DNA from 3 places in the Clostridium sp. 1001283B150225_161107_B6 genome. Region 1 is predicted to be linked to each of the others. Evidence: riboswitches for the same ligand, from Rfam matches in the RefSeq annotation. Region 1 holds a riboswitch; each other region holds the start of a gene.
What was found. Region 1 has a riboswitch for FMN ahead of I2H39_RS09630 (ECF transporter S component). Riboswitches for the same ligand answer to the same signal wherever they lie in the genome.
Positions count from the first base shown of each region.

Region 2: linked by a shared signal. The riboswitch ahead of I2H39_RS27370 (ECF transporter S component) and the one ahead of I2H39_RS09630 (ECF transporter S component) in region 1 are both predicted to bind FMN.
Region 3: linked by a shared signal. The riboswitch ahead of ribD (bifunctional diaminohydroxyphosphoribosylaminopyrimidine deaminase/5-amino-6-(5-phosphoribosylamino)uracil reductase RibD) and the one ahead of I2H39_RS09630 (ECF transporter S component) in region 1 are both predicted to bind FMN.

Region 1 is NZ_JADNMD010000003.1:249,557-256,107, forward strand. It holds gene I2H39_RS09600 (sugar-binding domain-containing protein) at 1-591, opposite strand, end outside; gene I2H39_RS09605 (chorismate--pyruvate lyase) at 631-804, opposite strand; gene I2H39_RS09610 (SEC-C metal-binding domain-containing protein) at 827-2,527, opposite strand; gene I2H39_RS09615 (DUF2809 domain-containing protein) at 2,524-2,910, opposite strand; gene I2H39_RS09620 (deoxyguanosinetriphosphate triphosphohydrolase) at 2,979-4,385, opposite strand; gene I2H39_RS09625 (hypothetical protein) at 4,396-4,536, opposite strand; FMN riboswitch at 4,672-4,790, shown strand; gene I2H39_RS09630 (ECF transporter S component) at 4,940-5,548, shown strand; gene I2H39_RS09635 (creatininase family protein) at 5,591-6,382, shown strand.
Region 2 is NZ_JADNMD010000018.1:120,826-127,376, reverse strand. It holds gene I2H39_RS27390 (fructose-1,6-bisphosphatase) at 1-644, opposite strand, end outside; gene I2H39_RS27385 (MBL fold metallo-hydrolase) at 777-1,580, shown strand; gene I2H39_RS27380 (AraC family transcriptional regulator) at 1,729-2,673, shown strand; gene I2H39_RS27375 (AraC family transcriptional regulator) at 2,747-3,637, shown strand; gene I2H39_RS27370 (ECF transporter S component) at 3,665-4,291, opposite strand; FMN riboswitch at 4,429-4,547, opposite strand; gene I2H39_RS27365 (nitroreductase family protein) at 4,637-5,227, opposite strand; gene I2H39_RS27360 (iron-containing alcohol dehydrogenase) at 5,291-6,475, opposite strand; gene I2H39_RS27355 (MATE family efflux transporter) at 6,545-6,551, opposite strand, start outside.
Region 3 is NZ_JADNMD010000006.1:139,172-145,722, forward strand. It holds gene I2H39_RS15645 (peptidoglycan-binding domain-containing protein) at 1-491, opposite strand, end outside; gene I2H39_RS15650 (cytidylate kinase-like family protein) at 627-1,262, opposite strand; FMN riboswitch at 1,485-1,599, shown strand; gene ribD (bifunctional diaminohydroxyphosphoribosylaminopyrimidine deaminase/5-amino-6-(5-phosphoribosylamino)uracil reductase RibD) at 1,860-2,963, shown strand; gene I2H39_RS15660 (riboflavin synthase) at 2,945-3,625, shown strand; gene I2H39_RS15665 (bifunctional 3,4-dihydroxy-2-butanone-4-phosphate synthase/GTP cyclohydrolase II) at 3,720-4,919, shown strand; gene ribE (6,7-dimethyl-8-ribityllumazine synthase) at 5,002-5,529, shown strand; gene I2H39_RS15675 (response regulator) at 5,538-6,551, opposite strand, start outside.

The DNA.
Region 1 (6,551 bases):
TATCTCACGATAGGTGTCCAGCTCCTTTGTCAGTTTCAGCTCCTGCTCAGAAAGAACACAGGCCGGAGAATAGATAAATCTGGGCTGGGCCCCGCTGTGCTCTGCAATGGAACGCACCAGCTCGTTGGAATGGTAATTCTTAAGTCCCACACCGCCGTTTCCTATGAGGGGGCAGACAAAGTTTCCTATTGGCACCAGCTTTTCCCTCTGCTCCATCTGCTTTACCACATCCCCTATGATATGGCCCCATCCAATGCCCAGGCTGGAGCCTCCCAGCTCCGCCAGACAGGTGATAGCTGCCTCTGCCACCGCCTCATTGGTGGTCTGGTCATTGGGTCCGTCAGGCACAGCCACACCATCGTAAATCCCGAAGCAGCGCCCCACCAGCTCCATGAGGGACAATGGGCTGCCGGATTCCTCCTGCGGGGCGCATATACGGATGGACACAATGCCTCTGTCCCGCGCCTCCTTCAAAAGCTTGCTGACCATGGGGCGGGATATGCCGTATCTGCCTGCAATCTCATTCTGGGTCCTGTCCTGCTCGTAATACATTCTGGCCACACCGACCAGACGTTCTGTCTTCTTATCCATACTGCCTCTTATCCATATCGCCGCAACCGCTCCGGCATGTTACAGAAGCGTATACTCCAGCATCTCATACGCCAGCCTGCTGCCCTCGTTGATACCATCAGGCAGAAGAGCCCTGGCAACGCATTTCTCATCGTCATCCGGAGCATCCGCCCGCTTCAGATAGGCGTAATCCCCGTCAATCCGTTCCACTCTGTAATCCACACGTTCAAACATGGCTGCTTCACACCTCCGCTTTTTATTTCCGGCCGCAGCACTGGCGGTAGCGCTTACCGCTGCCGCAGGGACAGGGCGCATCCGGGTCAATCCGGGCTGTCTTGGCATCCAGCTCCGCCCGGCTGTAGCCACAGCCGCCAACCGTCCTGGTTTCCCTCCATACCTGTTCCATGATTTCATCGAATCCATTCATCTTTTCCTGTGAATCCAGGTTCAGTCCAAAATGCTCCATGATATCTTCTACTACTTTGGGCGTTGTCCCCAGTCTTACATGATGATGAATGGAGGACGCTGCCTCCTGGGCAGTCTCCTCGTCGCAGCCCACCATGGCCAGGAAAAATGCCTTTAATGGCCGGATATGCTTTTTAAGCTCCACTGCACCTGTTCTGGCAATCTCCTTTACCTGTGCGGCATTGGGCACATAGAACTCCTTGCCTCTCTGATAATTCAAAACATCTTTATAGCTGTCTCCCTGAACCAGTTCCCAGTCAATAAACCGGCCGTTCCAATAAGCAAAATCAGTCCAGATTCCTTTCATCTCCTGGTAAAGACGGGTAATATCACCGGCTTTTGCCTCACAGCCAGCCGCTTTGCAGATTGTCTCCACCTGACCTGCATCCGCAGCGCCGTAAAGGTAGACCGCTGCCTTACAGCAAGCCCACACCTGGCTGCGGTAATGACGCTCAGACTGGAATTTCTCCGTATCCAGCTCATAGTACGCTTTTGCCACATCTGACGGAACAACTGCTGTTCCCATGCTGGTAAATCCGCAGTAACCGCCGTAATGCAGAAATCTGAGAGCATCCAGGTCTCCCTGGTATTCCATACCTCCGGCTGCGGCAGCTTTTTCAAACTCCGCCGCACCCTCATCGCTTAAGGTACCGAAGAAACCCGCCATGCGCTGCGTATCCAGCAGGGCAGCTGCCAGTGCAGGGGCCAGCTTATTCTTTCCCAGCTCATCGCAGCCTCCAATATGGTGTACTCTGGCAATGCGCAGAAGCTCAGCCTTTTCAAATCTGGAGAAAAGGTCCTCCAGACTATGGACTGCCTGCGGTGCGGTCTTTGGAGGTGCGGGTTTTAGAGATTCCTGCTTACCGGCCTTCTGCTGCCCCGCTGTCTTCTGCTGCCGGGCTGCATCCTGCTGTCCGTTTCCTGCTGCCTCCTGTTTAAATGCCGGATTTGCCTTCAACCTGGCATTAACTGCATCCAGGTCATACTCGCCCATTCCCTGCTGGCGGGCCCAGTTTTCCATCATGTCATGTTCCTCTGCCTCAGGGTCAGACAGCTGGTCCAGCAGGTCATAGTAACCGCCTATGCCGCCGCAGTCCTCCGGAATATTGTCCCCCTTATATTTTAACACCTGGGGAAGACTGCCTTCATACTCCACTTCCTTCTCCATGAGAATCTGGTGTTCCCATGCGTCCCCAAAGTCATAGATATATACAAAACGAGGGTTCTCTGTTATGAGGGTTCCAATAGGTGTTCCTTCCTCCAGCACCTCACTGCTGCAAAGCTCCGCAAAATCGTCTTCCTCTTCCAGGTCCCTTACAAGCAGCCCCAGTTTCTTAAACTCAAACTCGTGCAAATGGTAATCACACCAGCCAAAGGCCTCCTGAATCACCTGATGAAGCTGGTAAAACGTAAACTGCTCCGGCACCACCACGCGTCTCCATATAGGCGGTTTACTGCCTTTTATGGTAATTTTCAACTGATAACCTTTCATAAGGCCCTCCTTCGAATTTCAAATATTTGTATAAGCAGGCATCCTGCACCGTAACAGGCAATATCCTTCCAGTCGAAGACTGAACCCAGGATAATCCTGGCCGCGGCATTTCCCTCAAGCCCCAGTATCTCAACCAGGCGGAAAAACTGCAGTACCTCCACACAGGCTGCAAAGAGAAACACATACAGCGGCAGCCGCTTTATGCCTCCAGGTAAGAACACCCTGACAAAACAGTACACCGGCACCACCACCAGCATGTCCCCTATATAGGGTCTGATGATATGGTCGTGAACATACAGGGCGATAATTAACTCAATCAAAAATACAACAATACCCACAGCCAGATATCCACATCTTGCCCTGAATTTATTTCCACTGTCCATTAGACCTCCATCCGGCTATTTTAAACCGCGTCCTTGCCGGAATACCTGTTTCAGACGCCTCCTGCCTTCTAACGGATTCCATTAAGCTCCTGATACATATCCTTGGCAAAGGTGTCTGTCATGCCGCAGATATAGTCAGTCACCAGAAGCAGCCGCAGATACAGCCGTTCCTCATCGTCCTTGTCCCTGGCACAGAGGGAATATATCATCTTATAATTGTCCGATATAAGGGAAACCAGCTTTTTCTGTACCTGGGTCATGGGCAGGTCCGTATCGTAGGGTATCACAGCGTCAACAAACCGGTCCAAAAGAAAGTTGAATATTGTCTGTGCCGCTATCTCCAGCTTCAGGATAGGTCTGGTACAAAAGGCATACCGGAATGCGATATCTCCCAGCGCCTCCATCAGCAGCTCCACATCCGTGCCTGCAAAAAGGTCGCAGGTATAGGTACCTTCCATAATGGAATCATAGTTGCCGGCAAAACATTCCGTAACCCCTGAAATCATCTGGCCCTGGACACTGATAATCCAGTTCTGCACTGCATATTGGTCCGGCCTGTCATATTCCTTTCTCACGGCCTTTTCATACTTATCCTCCAGCCATGACACAATCTGGATATAGTGCTCTGTCTGGTTTCCGGCCTTATACCCCTTTAACTCCGCCAAAAGGCGTTCATAAGAAATGCAGCCCTTCTTAACCGCATCCTCAATATCTGCTGTCTTATAGGCAATATCATCTGCTGCTTCTAATATGAATGCCAGCGGATGTCTTTTTCCCAATGTTCCCGTTGACGCCTGCACATCCCGGAAGTTCTCCCTGTCTCCATGGAAATATCCCATCTTCTTAGTACGGATATCGCCGCTGTCCTTATTAATTTCCAGGGAAGATACCGGATACTTGATAATAGTTCCCAGAAGCGCTTTTGTCAAGTTCATGCCATGCTCATCCACCAGGAAATGGAGCCTGGTCACCACCCTGAATGCCTGGGTATTGCCCTCAAAATGGCAAAAGTCCTGTACCATCTGGGGCTTTAGAATCTCTGAAAGCTTTCTCCCTTTAAAAGTAAGCTGCTCAAGATTCTTCTTAAACCAATCCTGGATGGCTGTCTCCCCAAAGTGGCCAAAGGGAGGATTCCCAATATCATGAATCAATCCGGCACACTGGAGAATATCACACACCGCCGCCTTATGCTCAGGCGTAAACGTTTCATCCCTGATAATCGTACGGATGCTCTCCGATATGTTTTGTCCCAGGGACTTGGCCAGGGATGAAACCTCCAGGGAATGGGTCAGCCTGGTACGGATGAAATCGCTTCTGTCCAGAGGAAACACCTGGGTCTTATCCTGGAGGCGCCGGAAGGATGCACTGCCAATAATCCGGTGATAATCTTTCTCAAACTCCGTCCGCAGGTCCGTGGAGGACTGTTTCTTGTAGCTGCGGATGCGGTCGTCGCAAAGCAGTGTCTGCCAATCCATACTTACCTCCTTATTGGTTTCCCGCCAGGGTCCTGTCCTTTACAAACCATCCGCCCCAGCTGGAAAATCCAACTGCAGACAGGCCAAAAAACGGGATACATTTCATTCTAGTATATCGGAAGTCGATTCCCCTGTCAAATCTGCCTTTCATATGCCAGAATCAGCCTTAAAAATGCGTCTATATCTATTATCAACAAAATCGTAAAAAAAGCAACAAAAAACTGCATCTTTTGCTGTTGACAGCCAATGTTATTTGTGATAATTTTAAATGAGAAAAGCAAATGAATAGGTTCTTCGGGGCAGGGTGTGATTCCCTACCGGCGGTATAGTCCGCGACCCGCTGCATGCGGCTGATTTGGTGTGATTCCAAAACCGACAGTATAGTCTGGATGAGAGAAGACAATTTTGTTCATATAAGTAACAGGCATTCCCTTTTATTTATATTGACCATGAAGTTAATCTCAGGTTCCCCGGAACCTGAGATTTTTTGTTACCTGGAACTTCATTCATTGCTGAATCACCGTATAATAAGCATTTATCAAGGAGGTTTTGCTATGAAAACAAAATGGAGTATTCAGAAACTTATCTACACCGGTATGCTGGCTGCGGTTGCCGGCGCCCTCATGTCCCTGGAATTTTCCGTTCCCATGATGCCGCCCTTTTACAAGATTGACTTCAGTGATGTCCCCTCCATCATCGCCCTGTTTCTCATGGGGCCTGTCTCTGCAGCCTGGGTGGAAATCATCAAAATCATAATTAAACTCATCACGGTGGGTACCAATTCCATGTATGTAGGGGAATTTGCTAATTTGATAGGGGTTGCACTATTTGTAATTCCCATATGGACTGTTTACAAAAGAGGCGGAAAGACCCGCCGTGCAGCCATTGCATCCATGGTTGTCAGTGTTCCAATCCGTACTCTGTTTGCCTGCTTCTGCAATGCCTTCATCACCCTTCCCCTGTATGCAGCGGCCATGGGGCTTCCTCTGAACCAGGTGATTACTATGGTAGCCGCAGTGAATCCGGCCATCAGCGATCTGACCACCTTCATCTTCATGGCCACCATCCCCTTTAACCTGATTAAACTGGGGCTCAACTGCTTTGTGGGATATCTGCTGTACACCCGTCTTCTGGCGGTTTATCCCGCTGTAAGAACGGCATAAGGAATAACCGGCTTACCAAAAATAATCAGGAGGTATATACACATGATTCGGAATTATCGGGATTTAACCCGTTTAGAAATGGAGCAGGTCAACAAGGAGGAGACCATTATACTGATTCCCCTGGGAGCGTTGGAGCAGCACGGCAACCAGGCGCCGCTGGGCACGGACGATATCATTGCAGAAGCCATGACGGACTATATACGCAGGGAATTGGAAGCAGAAGACCCGGATTTTCCCATGCTGATATTTCCGGTCATCCCCGTAGGACTCAGCACGGAGCACAGGAATTTCTGCGGCTCTGTCACGTTTAAACCGGATACTTATTACCATATGCTGTATGATATCAGCACAAGCCTGGTCCATCACGGGTTTAAGAAGCTGGCCTTCCTGGTTTGCCACGGAGGAAACGCCCCCATTGTACAGGTCTTAAGCCGGGAACTCCGCAGCGAATTCGGCATATCTCCCTTCATCCTCTCATCCGGGGCCTTTAGTCATCCGGATGTGACAGCCACCATCTCCGAAGGAAATATATGGGATTTTCATGGCGGCGAAATGGAAACCTCCATGGTCATGGCCGTGGACCCGTCTCTGGTAAAACTGGAGACTTCAGAAGCAGGCATCCCGCATGCATTTAAGGATAATCAAGCGCTGAAGCCTTACGGGAATGTATCCATTGGATGGGTATCCGAGGACTGGAAGACAGCGGACGGCAAACCCATTGGAATCGGCGGAGATCCGTCCGGCGCCACTGCGGAAAAGGGACGGATTATATTGGAAACCAGCGCCAAAGTGCTGGTACCTGGACTTAGGGAAATTCGGGCGTGGAAGGGCTAATGGGGGGCAGCTGAAATATGGGTTTTTGTCAGCACTCTTTTGCAGCATTTTATAGATTAACAGAGGTGGGGCTTGCCCCACCTTATTGTTATGCATTTATAGTCGGAAGTATCCGCTGTGCACTGTATACAAAATACAGTTAAAATAACTATTCTTTTATATATTAATT
Region 2 (6,551 bases), on a different contig from region 1:
TGGAAGCACATGAGCTCATTCATAATGATGTCCGCCCTGGGACCTCTGTCATAGATGTCCCCTATAATGTGCAGATTGTCAATGGTCAGGTTCTGAATCAGGTGGCACAGGGAAATGATGAACTTGTCCGCCGTATCATTCTCAATGATGGAATGTATGATTTCGTTATAGTACAGTTTCTTGTTATCGTCGTTGTAGTCCACGTGAAGCAGCTCGTCAATGATGTAGGCAAATTCCTGCGGCATCTTTTTGCGGACCTTGGAGCGGGTGTACTTGGAGGACACCTCCTTGCAGCTCTGTACCAGGCGGTAGATGGTGATTTTCTGCCAATCCTCGGTGTAGTGCCCCTGCTTCATCATACGGGCCAGGTTCCGCTCCGGATAATAAATCAGGTTGGCCAGCTGTACCTGCTCCTCCTCCGGAATCAGGTGGCCGAATGTCTCCTTGATTTTCTCCCTGGTGATACCGGACGAAGACCGCAGCAGGTGTATGAACGCCTCATACTCCCCGTGCAGGTCGCTGAAAAAGTATTCTGTTCCCTTCGGAAGGCTGCAAATCGCTGTCAGATTGACAATTTCGCTGGTGGCTTCCTTAACTGTGGGGTATTCTTTTGCCAGGAGCTTAAGATATGCCAAATCCCTCATCATCATATTCCCCCAATCCCAATTGCATTTTATTTAAAGTTATAGTAACATATTCTTAATGAAATGAAAAGTTTTTCCAGCTGAACAAAGGTTTAAGATTATCTAAATTTTTTCTAAGGAGAAGAGATGCCAATGGAGGAATTATACGTATTTGGAACAGGAAATGCCCAGGCCACCCGCTGTTATAACACCTGTTTTGCAATAAAGGACGGGGATGAATATTTCATGGTGGATGCAGGAGGCGGAAACGGCATCCTGCGCATTCTGGAGAATATGGATGTGGACCTGTGCCATATCCACAACATTTTCGTGACCCATGAGCACACGGACCATATCATGGGTATTGTCTGGATGGTGCGCATGGTGGCTGCCGCCATGAAAAAAGGGAAGTATGAAGGAGAACTGCAGATTTACTGCCACCAGGGACTGGTGGATACCATCTCCACCATCTGCCGCCTGACCATTCAGGGCAAGTTTTATAAGATGATTGGAAGCCGCATTTTCCTGGTGCCTGTGGAGGACGGCGAGACAGTCCGTATCCTGGACTATGATGTCACCTTCTTTGACATCCTGTCTACCAAGGCCAGACAGTTCGGTTTTACCACCATCCTGAAAAACGGCCGCAGATTCACCTGCGCAGGCGACGAACCCTATAATGCAGAGTGCCGCCCCTATGTGGAGGGCAGCGACTGGCTGCTCCACGAGGCATTCTGTCTGTACCGGGACCGTGAGATATTCGAGCCCTACGAAAAGCACCACAGCACGGTGAAGGAGGCCTGCGAGCTGGGGGAGGAACTCTCCATCCCCAACCTTGTATTATGGCATACCGAGGACAAACACCTGGCAGAGCGCAAATCCCTTTATACATCCGAAGGCAGGCAGTACTATCACGGCAACCTGCTTGTGCCGGATGACGGTGAAATCATTCCCCTGTAACCTGAAGGGTATACGGTATTGCATGGTCATATCATGAGATGCGAAATCACCACGGTTTTATGTTCCGTGGTGATTTTTCTGCTTATATGCGCAAGAAATGTGAAACTTCGCGGATGCAGATATTATATACTGGATAGGGGTGATAAACATGAAGACAAATCTTGAAACCATCCGGGAGGCTGTGGACTATATAGACAGCCATCTGGAAGAAGACCTGACCCTTGACAGCGTGGCCAGGCAGGCAAATTATTCGAAATACCATCTGAGCAAAATGTTTGTAAGCATCACAGGCTTTACCGTACATGGCTACATCCAGAGAAGGCGGCTCACCGAAGCTGCCAGGGCGCTGGTCTTTACCGGCAGGCCCATTCTGGATATAGCCCTGTCCGCGGGATATGAAACCCAGCGTTCCTTCAGCGCTGGTTTTAAATCCGTATTCAGATGCAGTCCTGATGCATTCAGGAAAAGGGGGGACTTCCATCCATTCCAGTTAAAATTCACGGTGGACGGGAAGGATTATCTGAGAGGAGACGCGGTGATGGATATACGGACCGCTGACAGCGAGGCCATCTGTCTGGCCGGCTATTGCAGAAATACGCGCCTGGGATTTTTTGTTATAGGAACCTGCTGGCGGCGGATACATGCAAAAAAGCATCTGATTCCGGGCCGGACCGAGATGGAATTTCTCATTGGGCTCAATGATTACACGAATTGGGATATGGATGGAAAAAGACAGCCGGCCTTTGATTATTATGCTGCCGCCCAAATCCGGGATACCTCTCCCTCTTGTACTGACGCCCAAATCCGGAATGCCTCCCGGCCCTTTTCCGGAGTCCGCAGCACCGGCGTCCAGGCAGACCTTCCGGCGGGAATGGTGCGGAAGGTGCTTCCCGCCTCCCGATATATTGTGTTCTGCTTCAGGGGACGGTGTGAGGACAGCCTGCAGCCTGTGGCTGAATACATCTATAAAGTGTGGTTTCCCCAATCCACCTGCCGGTTAAACAGCGAAGCCATGTATGACTTTGCAAAATACGGGGAAAAAACAGGGCAGGACGGAAAGAGTCTGATTGAATACTGGATTCCCATCTTATAGCCAATCTGTGCAAGAATAGTCGAGAATTCCTTTTCCCGGTTCAGTATAATCTTAAATGCAGGAGGTGATACAGATGAAAGAGCGGATAGAAGCAGTCCAGAGAATGCAGGATTATATAGAGAGCCATTGGCAGGAAGCCATTTCATTGGCTGATTTATCGGAAGCCTCCCATTTTTCTCCCTGGTATTCTGCCAGGCTTTTTAAGGAGCTGACCGGACTTTCACCGGCTGACTATATCCGGCGCCTCAAGCTGTCCCGTTCCGCCCTGCGGCTGCGGGATGAGGACTGCAGAATCATTGATGCCGCATTTGACATGGGATTCGGAAGCGTGGACGGGTATCAGAGGGCATTTCACCGGGAATTTGGCTGTAATCCCCGCGAGTACGCCGCACATCCCGTACCCCTTTATCTGATGACCCCCTACGGCGTAAAATACAGATTCATAGAAAAGGAGCCAGTGAATATGGAACAAATTAAAAATGTATTTATTCAGGTCATTGAAAAACCAGCCCGCAAAGTCATACTTAAACGCGGCGTAAACGCAGAGGATTACTGGACCTACTGCAATGAAGCCGGCTGTGACGTGTGGGGGCTTCTCACCAGCATCAGGTCCATCAGCGGGGAACCGGTATGCCTCTGGCTTCCCAGGCAGTACCGCCCGGAGGGAACCTCCCTGTATGTACAGGGTGTGGAAGTTGCCCCGGACTACAGCGGCCCTGTGCCTGAGGGTTTTGATATAATTGAGCTGCCTGCCGCCAGGTACCTCATGTTTCAGGGAGAGCCCTTTGAGGAAGAGGACTTCTGCCAGGCCATTCAGATGGTTCAGACAGCCATGGACCGGTACGACCTGTCGGTCATCGGCCTGGTTCCCGACCCTGAAAATCCCAGGATTCAGCTGGAACCGGTTGGGGCCAGGGGGTATATTGAGATGATTCCGGTAAAACAGGCCCCCTCCCGCGGCTGATACCCGTCACATGCCTGTTGTCTGTCCTTAAGAAGCCTTAACCGCCCGTCTTCCTGAATCCGAATGGATGATGACGCTGACCCTCTTATAAACCAGGGCGGTGAGCAGGCTTACAATGGCTCCCTTCAGTATATTAAAGGGGCCCACGGCCAGGATTACGAATGTCCATACGTTGCTGATAGCAGGGTTAATGGCTGCGCCAGCCGCAATGATGGTGTCAAGGGGCATAAAGTGGGAATAGAAAGGCAGCATGACAACTGCATTGAGTATCACTGCCACGATTGTCATAATCACGGTTCCTGCTGCCATTCCCATAACTGCCCCTTTCTTTGTCTTCTTAAGCCTGTAGATAATACCGGCCGGAAGCACGAGGGAGCATCCAAAGCAGAAATTGGCAAACTCACCCACAAATCCGGTACTGGTTGGCTTCAGTATCAGCTTCACCAAAATTTTCACCAGCTCCATGACAACGCCTGCCACAGGACCCAGGGCAAAGGTTCCCACCAGCACCGGCACCTCGCTGATGTCCATGCCGTAAAACGACGGTGCTATAAATGGCAGCGGCACCTCAAAAATCATAAGCACTGCCGCCAGAGCGCCAAACATGGCCATGACGGTTACATTCCTTACACTAAGCAAACGATTCTGTTTCATTTTCCTATCCTCCTAGTTATGAGCACTTGGCAGCCGTATTTTGGCTGCTTACGTGCGATACATGTCCTTCGGAATGCGTGCACTATAAAAGCCCCGGATACGCAAATAATCCGGGGCCTGTTCATCTACCGCTTACACATCTTCTTCTCTCATCCAGACTATACTGTCGGTTTTGGAATCGCACCAAATCAGCCGCCGTAGCGGGTCGCGGACTATTACCGCCGGTAGGGAATCACACCCTGCCCCGAAGAACTTTATTTTATTATAGCTGCATCATAGCACACATGGAGGCGCTTGGCAATAGGCCGCGCCATAATTTCTGCATTTCAGGCTTAATGTTCGGACTTACTGTTTCCAGACCACTACATCCTCCAGCCCTTTGCGGGGACGGGAGGACGGGGACTCCTCCCCATAGCCAAAGGCCACGGCCGCCACCAGCTCATCCCCGCAGTCCATCCATCTGCACAGCTCCTCATAGGCAAAAAATATGTCGCAAATCCACAGACTGCCGATTCCCATGTCCGCTGCTTCCAAAAGCATATTTTCAATGGCAGCGCTGACAGACTGGATATTACAGAGCTCATAAATCCGGTCTTCATCGTTCAGGGGAGCAAACAGCCCTTTTCCTTCCGGATTCAAAACAAATATAACCACAGGCGCCTGTTCCATGATTCGGACCGTGTACTCCGCGCCTCCCAGGTGTCTGCTGCTGTCCGGCAGCAGCGCCCGGCCTGTCTTCTCCCGCTGGATGCCGGCCCGGAACGCCTTCAGCATGTCCGCCTTGGCCTGTCCCTGGATAACCATAAATCTCCACGGCTGCCTGTTCTTGGCTGACGGGGCCTTTATCCCGCTTTCTATAATTTTACAGATAACCTCTTCCGGTATCTCCCTGTCTGAAAACCTGCGTATGCTTCTGCGGCTGTCAATTGCATCCATTCCCTGTCTCCTTATTGTTTCCTGGTATGCCAAACTCCTGCGGACACTGCATGCCCATGCTCCCTACTCCCCCATGGCCATCCTGTAAATTTCCATCATCTCTTCCTTGCCCAGTTCCCGTATACCCGGCAGGGTGCGTTTACCCATGTTGGTGCATTTCCAAGCCATCTCTTCCAGGCGTTCTTCCTCCACGCCCAGTTCCCTCAGGGAGGAGGGCATACCCAGACTCTTGTAAAAATCCTCCGTGGCCCGGATTCCCGCCAGTGCCGTGTTCATGGGACAGTCAAAATCCATGTCTATGTTCCACACCTGGACCGCATATTGGGCAAAACGGTTTACATCGGAAGGACACACAAACCTGGCCCAGGATGGCCACAGAGCTGCCAGACCAGCCCCATGGGCAATGGAGGGGTACATGCCGGAAAGCTCATGCTCCAGCTGGTGCACCTGCATGAAGAAATTCCTTCCTGCCCCTGTCAGTCCGTTATGGGATAGGCTTCCTCCCCACATAAGGGCGGCCCTGGCCTCATAGTTATCCGGCTCCTTATCGGCAATCCTGCCAGCCTCCACCGTGGATTTTAACAGGGCCTCGGCTATTCGGTCCGTCAGATTCGTGTCCCTGGTCTTGCTGAAATACCGTTCCAGGGTGTGCATCATGATGTCCACCGTGCCGCAGGCTGTCTGGTATCTGCTTACCGTGCAGGTCAGCTCCGGGTTGCAGATGGAAAACAGGGGGCGGTGGGTCAAGCTGTTAAAACCCCGCTTAAAGCCATTTTCTTCGTTTGTAATCACACAGGAAGCGCTCATCTCGCTGCCGGATGCAGACAGGGTGAGGATAACGCCGACCGGCAGGGCCTTGGCCGGAACCGCCTCCTGGCGGAAATAGGTCCATACATCCACATCCGGATTCCCTGCGCCGTCTGCTATACACTTGGAAGAATCAATCACGCTTCCTCCTCCAACAGCCAGCACCAGGTCCACTCCCTCCCTCAGACACAGGCTGATGCCCTCCTTTGCCTTTGCCAGGGTGGGATTGGCCTGCACGCCCCCCAGCGTTACATACTGTATTCCCTCCGCCTCAAGGGCACCTGTAACCGCATCCAGAAGTCCTGTCTTCTTAGCGCTGGCCCCGCCGAAATGCACCAGCACCTTCTTAAATCCATATTCCTTTACAATCTTTCCTACCTGCAGATGGGTATCCTTTCCGAATATCATCCTGGTGGGTGTGAAAAACTCAAAATTCTCCATTATGTAAACCTCCTTCATGCCGCGTTTATTGCTGTCTTCATTATACATAAATCAGGGGTGTTTTTCCACTTAAATC
Region 3 (6,551 bases), on a different contig from region 1:
ACCACAGTCTGAGGCACCACCACCCGGCTGAGTACGATTTCCCCGCTTTCGTTCACTGGCTTTATCTCTGCTTCCGCTATCTTTGGAGGATAATTCCCATACAGGGTATGGTCCGGTATTACCACCGGGTCTTCGGGAGGCGTTTCCCCGCCAGCCGGCGTCATGCCGGCTGGCTGGATGGCCGTTGCGTCTGCCAGTATCTCGGTGCCGGATATGGCCAGAGGCTCAAAGCCCTCTGCCTCCACCATCACATTGTATTCCGAATAGGGCTGGATAATACTCGGTTCCAGGCTGTATTCCACAGGGGGAGCCGGAAGCTGTACCTGTTCTGTCTGACCGGAGCTGTTGGTAGTCAGCTGCTCCACTGTGCGGTCCGGTTCTCCTTTATAGCTGATGGTGACCCTGGCGTTCTGTATGGGAAAATTGTTCTGTATGTTGATTACGTTAATCTGCAGCAGTCCACTGGATGTCCGTTCTGGATTGGTTGCCATGTAATACCTCGCAATTTCTTTTCATTACCTAAATATAATACTGACCATCCTATTATATGCATACATTTTCAATCATGCTCTAAACCGGAAACGCACAGAAAGAGAGCAGGCATCAGCCTGCTCCCTTACAGCTCATTACAGTTCATACTCCTTAATCCGCAAATAAGCCCGTATAGCCTCCATGGCCCCCTCTGTTCCCAGGGATGCCGTATTCAGCATCAGGTCATAATTCTCCACATTCTCCCAGTCCCGGCCCGTATAGTACCGGTGGTAATCCCTTCGTTCCCTGTCAATGCGCTTGATGTTCTTCCTGATATCCTTAGGCTCATAATACCCCAATTCACTGATTCGCTTTTCCCGGTATTCCATGTCCGCATACAGGAATACCCTTACCAGCCCTTCCGTGCCCTCCAGCACATAATCAGCGCAGCGTCCCATGATGACGCAGCTCTCCTCCGCTGCCAGCTTGCGTATGACTTCAGACTGGAACCGGAACAGATTGTCCGCCGACACCAGGTCGGAACCAAAGGAAGGGCTCCCCTTTTCCGGAGTCAGGCTCTTGACAATCTTATACAGGAGCTTGTTACCTGCCTTCTCATCTGCCAGATAATAATAGCTCTCCTTGATGCCGCTCTGGTCTGAATTCATACGCAGGATATTCTTGTCATAGAAATGGATTCCCAGTTCCTTGGCCAGCCTGGAGCCGATTTCACTGCCGCCGCTGCCGTACTGTCTGCCAATGGTCACAATGAGTTTCTTTCCTTCCTTCATACGCCCATCCTCCTGTTCTGACAGCGCAGGCTCACGCCTGCTTCCATGGTTTGCTTTCATGGTTTTATTATATCACAATGCGTTCTAACATTTAACAGTTATTCCTGGTTTTTCCCAAGTTTGCCCTCCATCATTTTCCGGAAAACTCCAAATCCATGCATCCATGACGAAAATCCTTCTTGACATACCGCCATACAGTGTTTATAATAACACTCAATTGAATCATATCTTCAGGGCAGGGTGCAATTCCCTACCGGTGGTACAGCCCACGAGCCGCAAGGCATGATTCGGTGAAACTCCGAAGCCGACAGTACAGTCTGGATGAAAGAAGATAAAAGAATGGCATGGATGCGTTTACCCGCTTCCCATGGCTGACCGACAGTGCCCTGGAATGACTATCATTCCAGGGCTTTTGTGTGTCTCCCATGTTCCCTATATCTTTTTTGCAGGCACATAATCCTGTGCCGGCGGCTTCACATGTTCTGCCTTGAACGATACGGTTCAAGGCATTTTTTATTGCAGGATTCACGGCAATCAACCAGGGACGGACCATGGCAGCCCCATGCAGGTCCCGTATTATGTAAAGGAGGCGCTGTATTGAACGATACTGATTACATGTCCATGGCACTGAAACTGGCGGAAAAGGGCCGCGCAGGAGTCAGCCCCAATCCAATGGCAGGGGCTGTCATTGTGAAGGAGGGCCGCATCATCGGGCAGGGCTGCCATCTTTTTTTCGGCGGTCCCCACGCTGAACGGAACGCCCTGGCATCCCTGACCGAATCTCCCAGGGGAGCCACCCTGTATGTAACCTTAGAGCCCTGCTGTCACCACGGCAAGACCCCTCCCTGCACGGACGCCATCGTGAAAAGCGGCATCCGGCGGGTTGTGATTGGTACAAAGGACCCCAATCCCATGGTATCCGGCAAGGGCGCAGAAATTTTAATAAGCCATGGCATAGAGGTAACAGAAGGCGTGCTGGAAGAGGCGTGCAGGGAAATCAATCATGTATTCTTCCACTATATAAAGACCGGACGCCCTTTTGTGGTCATGAAATATGCCATGACGCTGGACGGCAAGACAGCCACCTGCGCCGGACATTCCCGGTGGATTACCGGAGAGCGCTCACGCCGCAGGGTCCATGAGGACAGAAACAGGTATTCCGCTGTCATGTGCGGGGTGGGAACCATACTGGCCGATGATTCCCTCCTTACCTGCCGCCTCCCGGATACCAGGAATCCGGTCCGGATTATCTGTGATTCACGGCTTCGCACGCCGCCGGACTCCCAGGTTGCCGCTACCTGTTCCCAGGCCAGGACCATACTGGCTACCTGCTGTGCTGACAGGAAGGCATGGCTTCCCTATGAGGAAAAGGGCTGTGAAATCCTCCTCCTTCCGTCCAGGGAGGGGCACACGGACCTGAATGCGCTGACAGAACATCTGGGGCGGATGGGCATTGACAGCATATTGTTGGAAGGCGGGGCCTCCCTCAGCTGGTCCGCCCTTTCCCAGGGAATTGTAAACAGGGTCCAGGCCTACATTTCCCCAAAACTCTTTGGGGGCGCATCCGCCAAAACACCGGTGGGCGGCAGCGGCGTACAATTTCCATACCAGGGCTTCACCCTGGGAAAGACCAGAATCACGGCTTTGGATGAAGATATTCTCATAGAAGGGGAGGTTAGGCCATGTTCACAGGAATCATAGAAGAAACCGGAATTCTGCTGTCTGTTCAGGGGGGTGCATCCGGTTCCCGCCTGGTCATCAAGGCCGGCAGGATTCTGGAGGATATAAAAAAAGGGGACAGCATTGCTGTCAACGGCGTCTGCCTTACGGCCTCTTCCTTTGACTCCGGCTGTTTTTCCGCGGATGTGATGCCCGAAACCCTGAATCGTTCCAGCCTGGGACAGCTGCCCCTTAAAAGCCTCCTTAACCTGGAGAGGGCCATGATGGCCGGCGGCAGGTTCGGCGGACATATTGTAACCGGCCATATTGACGGCACCGGGACCATTACCAGTATTAGGCGCGACGGCAATGCCCTTTGGTATACCATCTGCTGCGCCCCGTCTATCCTGCGTCTTATCATTGAAAAGGGCTCCATCGCCATAGACGGCGTCAGCCTTACGGTTGCCCGGGTACGGGAACGGGATTTCAGCGTATCCCTGATTCCGCATACAGCCTCCCGCACCACCCTTGGCTCCCTGAAACCCGGCTGCAGGGTCAACCTGGAAAATGACTGCGTGGGGAAATACATTGAAACCCTGATAAAAATGCCTCCCCCTTCCCAAAACACGGCAGAACCGGACACTGCACACAGGAATACAGGCGCCAAAATCACACCGGAATTACTGAAACAATACGGCTTTTAAGAAGTACCGGAACAGGAAAACAGAACGCAGGACAACCGGATTGTCCCTGTTAAAAACAAGAGGAGAACTAACAACCATGGAAGAACTCAATGCCATAAAAGGATTCAACACCATAGAAGAAGTGCTGGAGGACCTGCGCCAGGGTAAAATCGTACTGGTAACAGACGATGAAGACAGGGAAAACGAAGGCGACTTTATCTGCGCCGCCCAGTACGCCACCACGGAAAACGTGAATTTCATGGCCGTACACGGCAGGGGCCTTATCTGTATGCCCATGAGCATGGAGCTGTGCAGAGAGCTTAAATTCCCCCAGATGGTATCCCACAATTCCGATAACCATGAAACAGCCTTTACCGTGTCCATTGACCATGTCAGCACCACCACCGGCATTTCCGCAGCCGAACGGGGCGTGACAGCCAGGCAGTGCGCCAGTGCCCAGGCCCGCCCTGAAGATTTCCGGCGGCCGGGCCACATGTTTCCTCTGACAGCCCGCAAAAACGGTGTGCTGGAACGGAACGGCCATACCGAAGCCACCGTTGACCTGATGCGCCTGGCCGGTCTCAGGGAATGCGGGCTTTGCTGTGAAATCATGAAGGAGGACGGAACCATGATGCGCATGCCCCAGCTCCTTCAATGCGCCGTGCAATGGAATATGAAAATCACCACCATCAAGGCATTGCAGGACTACCGCAAGCAGCACGACAAGCTGGTGGAATGCGCGGCCGTGACCCGTATGCCCACCCGTTACGGCACCTTTAAGGCTTACGGCTACCGGAATCTGCTGAATGGTGAACATCATGTGGCCTTAGTAAAAGGAGAGATTGGGGACGGACAGGACCTGTTGTGCCGTGTCCACTCGGAATGCCTGACCGGCGATGCCTTTGGCTCCCTGCGCTGCGACTGCGGACAGCAGTTTGCAGCCGCCATGTCCCGGATTGAACAGGAAGGCAGGGGCGTGCTTCTCTACATGCGCCAGGAGGGAAGGGGCATCGGCCTTCTCAATAAACTCCGGGCCTATGAACTCCAGGACCAGGGCATGGATACCCTGGACGCCAACCTGGCTCTGGGATTTCCGGGGGATTTGCGGGAATATTTCATAGGCGCCCAGATATTAAGGGACCTGGGTGCCAGAACACTGCGGCTGCTGACCAACAACCCGGATAAGGTATACCAGCTCTCCGGCTTTGGCCTGGATATCAGAGAACGTGTTCCCATCCGGATGGCCCCCACGGACCACGACCTATTCTATTTGAAGACAAAGGAACAGCGCATGGGGCATTTCATGCATTATTAAAATATAAAATAAAAGTGTATCACTATGATGCACCACCGTTTAAACAGCCAGTTATCACAGACACAGAAAAGGAGAATCCGCAATGTATATATTAGAAGGAAAGCTTGTTCCAAAAAAAATAAGGGTAGGCATTGTTGCCTCCCGTTTCAACGAATTCATCACCTCAAAGCTCCTGTCCGGGGCCCTGGACTGTCTGACCCGCCATGAGGTGCCGGAGGACAATATCACAGTTGCCTGGGTTCCGGGCGCCTTTGAGATTCCGCTCATTGCCTCCCGTATGGCTGCCAGCGGGCGCTGCGACGCCGTCATATGTCTGGGCGCCGTCATCCGGGGCAGCACCAGCCATTACGACTATGTGTGCAGTGAGGTTTCCAAGGGCATTGCCCAGACCTCCCTTGCCACAGGAGTCCCGGTCATGTTCGGTGTGCTGACCACGGAGAACATTGAGCAGGCCATTGAACGGGCCGGGACAAAAGCAGGCAACAAGGGCTATGACTGCGCTGCGGGAGCCATTGAGATGGTGAATCTGATACATGAAATTGACGGGGAGACGGCCGGCAGCAGCCTGTCCGGCACCTCTCCTGTTCAGGATGGACCTAACCGCCCATAATCCCACTTTTATAAATGCTTTTTCAGCTCATCCAGCACTGCCTCCATATCCAGAGGCTTTACCAGATATCCATTCATCCCTGCCTCAAATGCCCTGGCCTTATCCTCCTCAAAGGCATTGGCCGTCATGGCAAGTATGGGGATGCTGCCCATACCGTCACCCTCCATGGCCCGGATAGTCCTGGTGGCCTCCAGTCCATCCATCAGGGGCATGCGGATATCCATGAGCACCGCGGAAAAATACCCGGCCCCCCTGGACCGATACAGGTTCACTGCCTCCTGTCCGTCCTCTGCTGTTTCCACTTCCATGCCCCGCATCTCCAGGAGGGTCCTGGCGATTTCCCGGTTCAGCTCATTGTCATCCGCCAGCAGCACCCTGCAGCCTGCAAAGTCCTCCCGTTCCTTTTGCGCTGTCTCCTCCTGACCCCGGTCCACTGCCTGGGCAAAGGCATCGTATATGGTGCTTCCAAACAGGGGCTTTGAGATAAAACAGTTGACCCCTGCGCTTCTGGCCTCATCCTCAATCCGGCTCCAGTCGTAGGCGGAAATCATGATGATGGTGGTATCCGGCCCGACCATGGCCCGGATGCGCCTGGCTGTCTCCACGCCGTCCATATCCGGCATCTTCCAGTCAATCATGGCAATGTCATAATGCCTGTTCTCCGCCAGCAGGCGCTGCACCTCCTCCACTGCCCTGAACCCGGAATCCACCCACAGGGAATGGGCTCCGGCCTTTTCAAGGATGGACGTGGCCTGGCTCCCCACCAGCGGGTCATCATCCACCACCAGCACAGCCAGTCCCTTCAGCAGTTCACGCTTCTTTCTCTGGCGCTCCATCTCCTGGTCATCCTCAGCCAGCTTAAAGGGAAGAGTGACCGTGAACATGGAGCCCTTCTCCTTCTCACTCTCAACCTCAATGCTGCCTCCCATGAGCTGGACCAGATTGTATACAATGGAAAGGCCCAGACCACTGCCAATGTTGTTGCGGGCTGTCTCCGACGCTTCCTGTTCAAAGGGCATGAA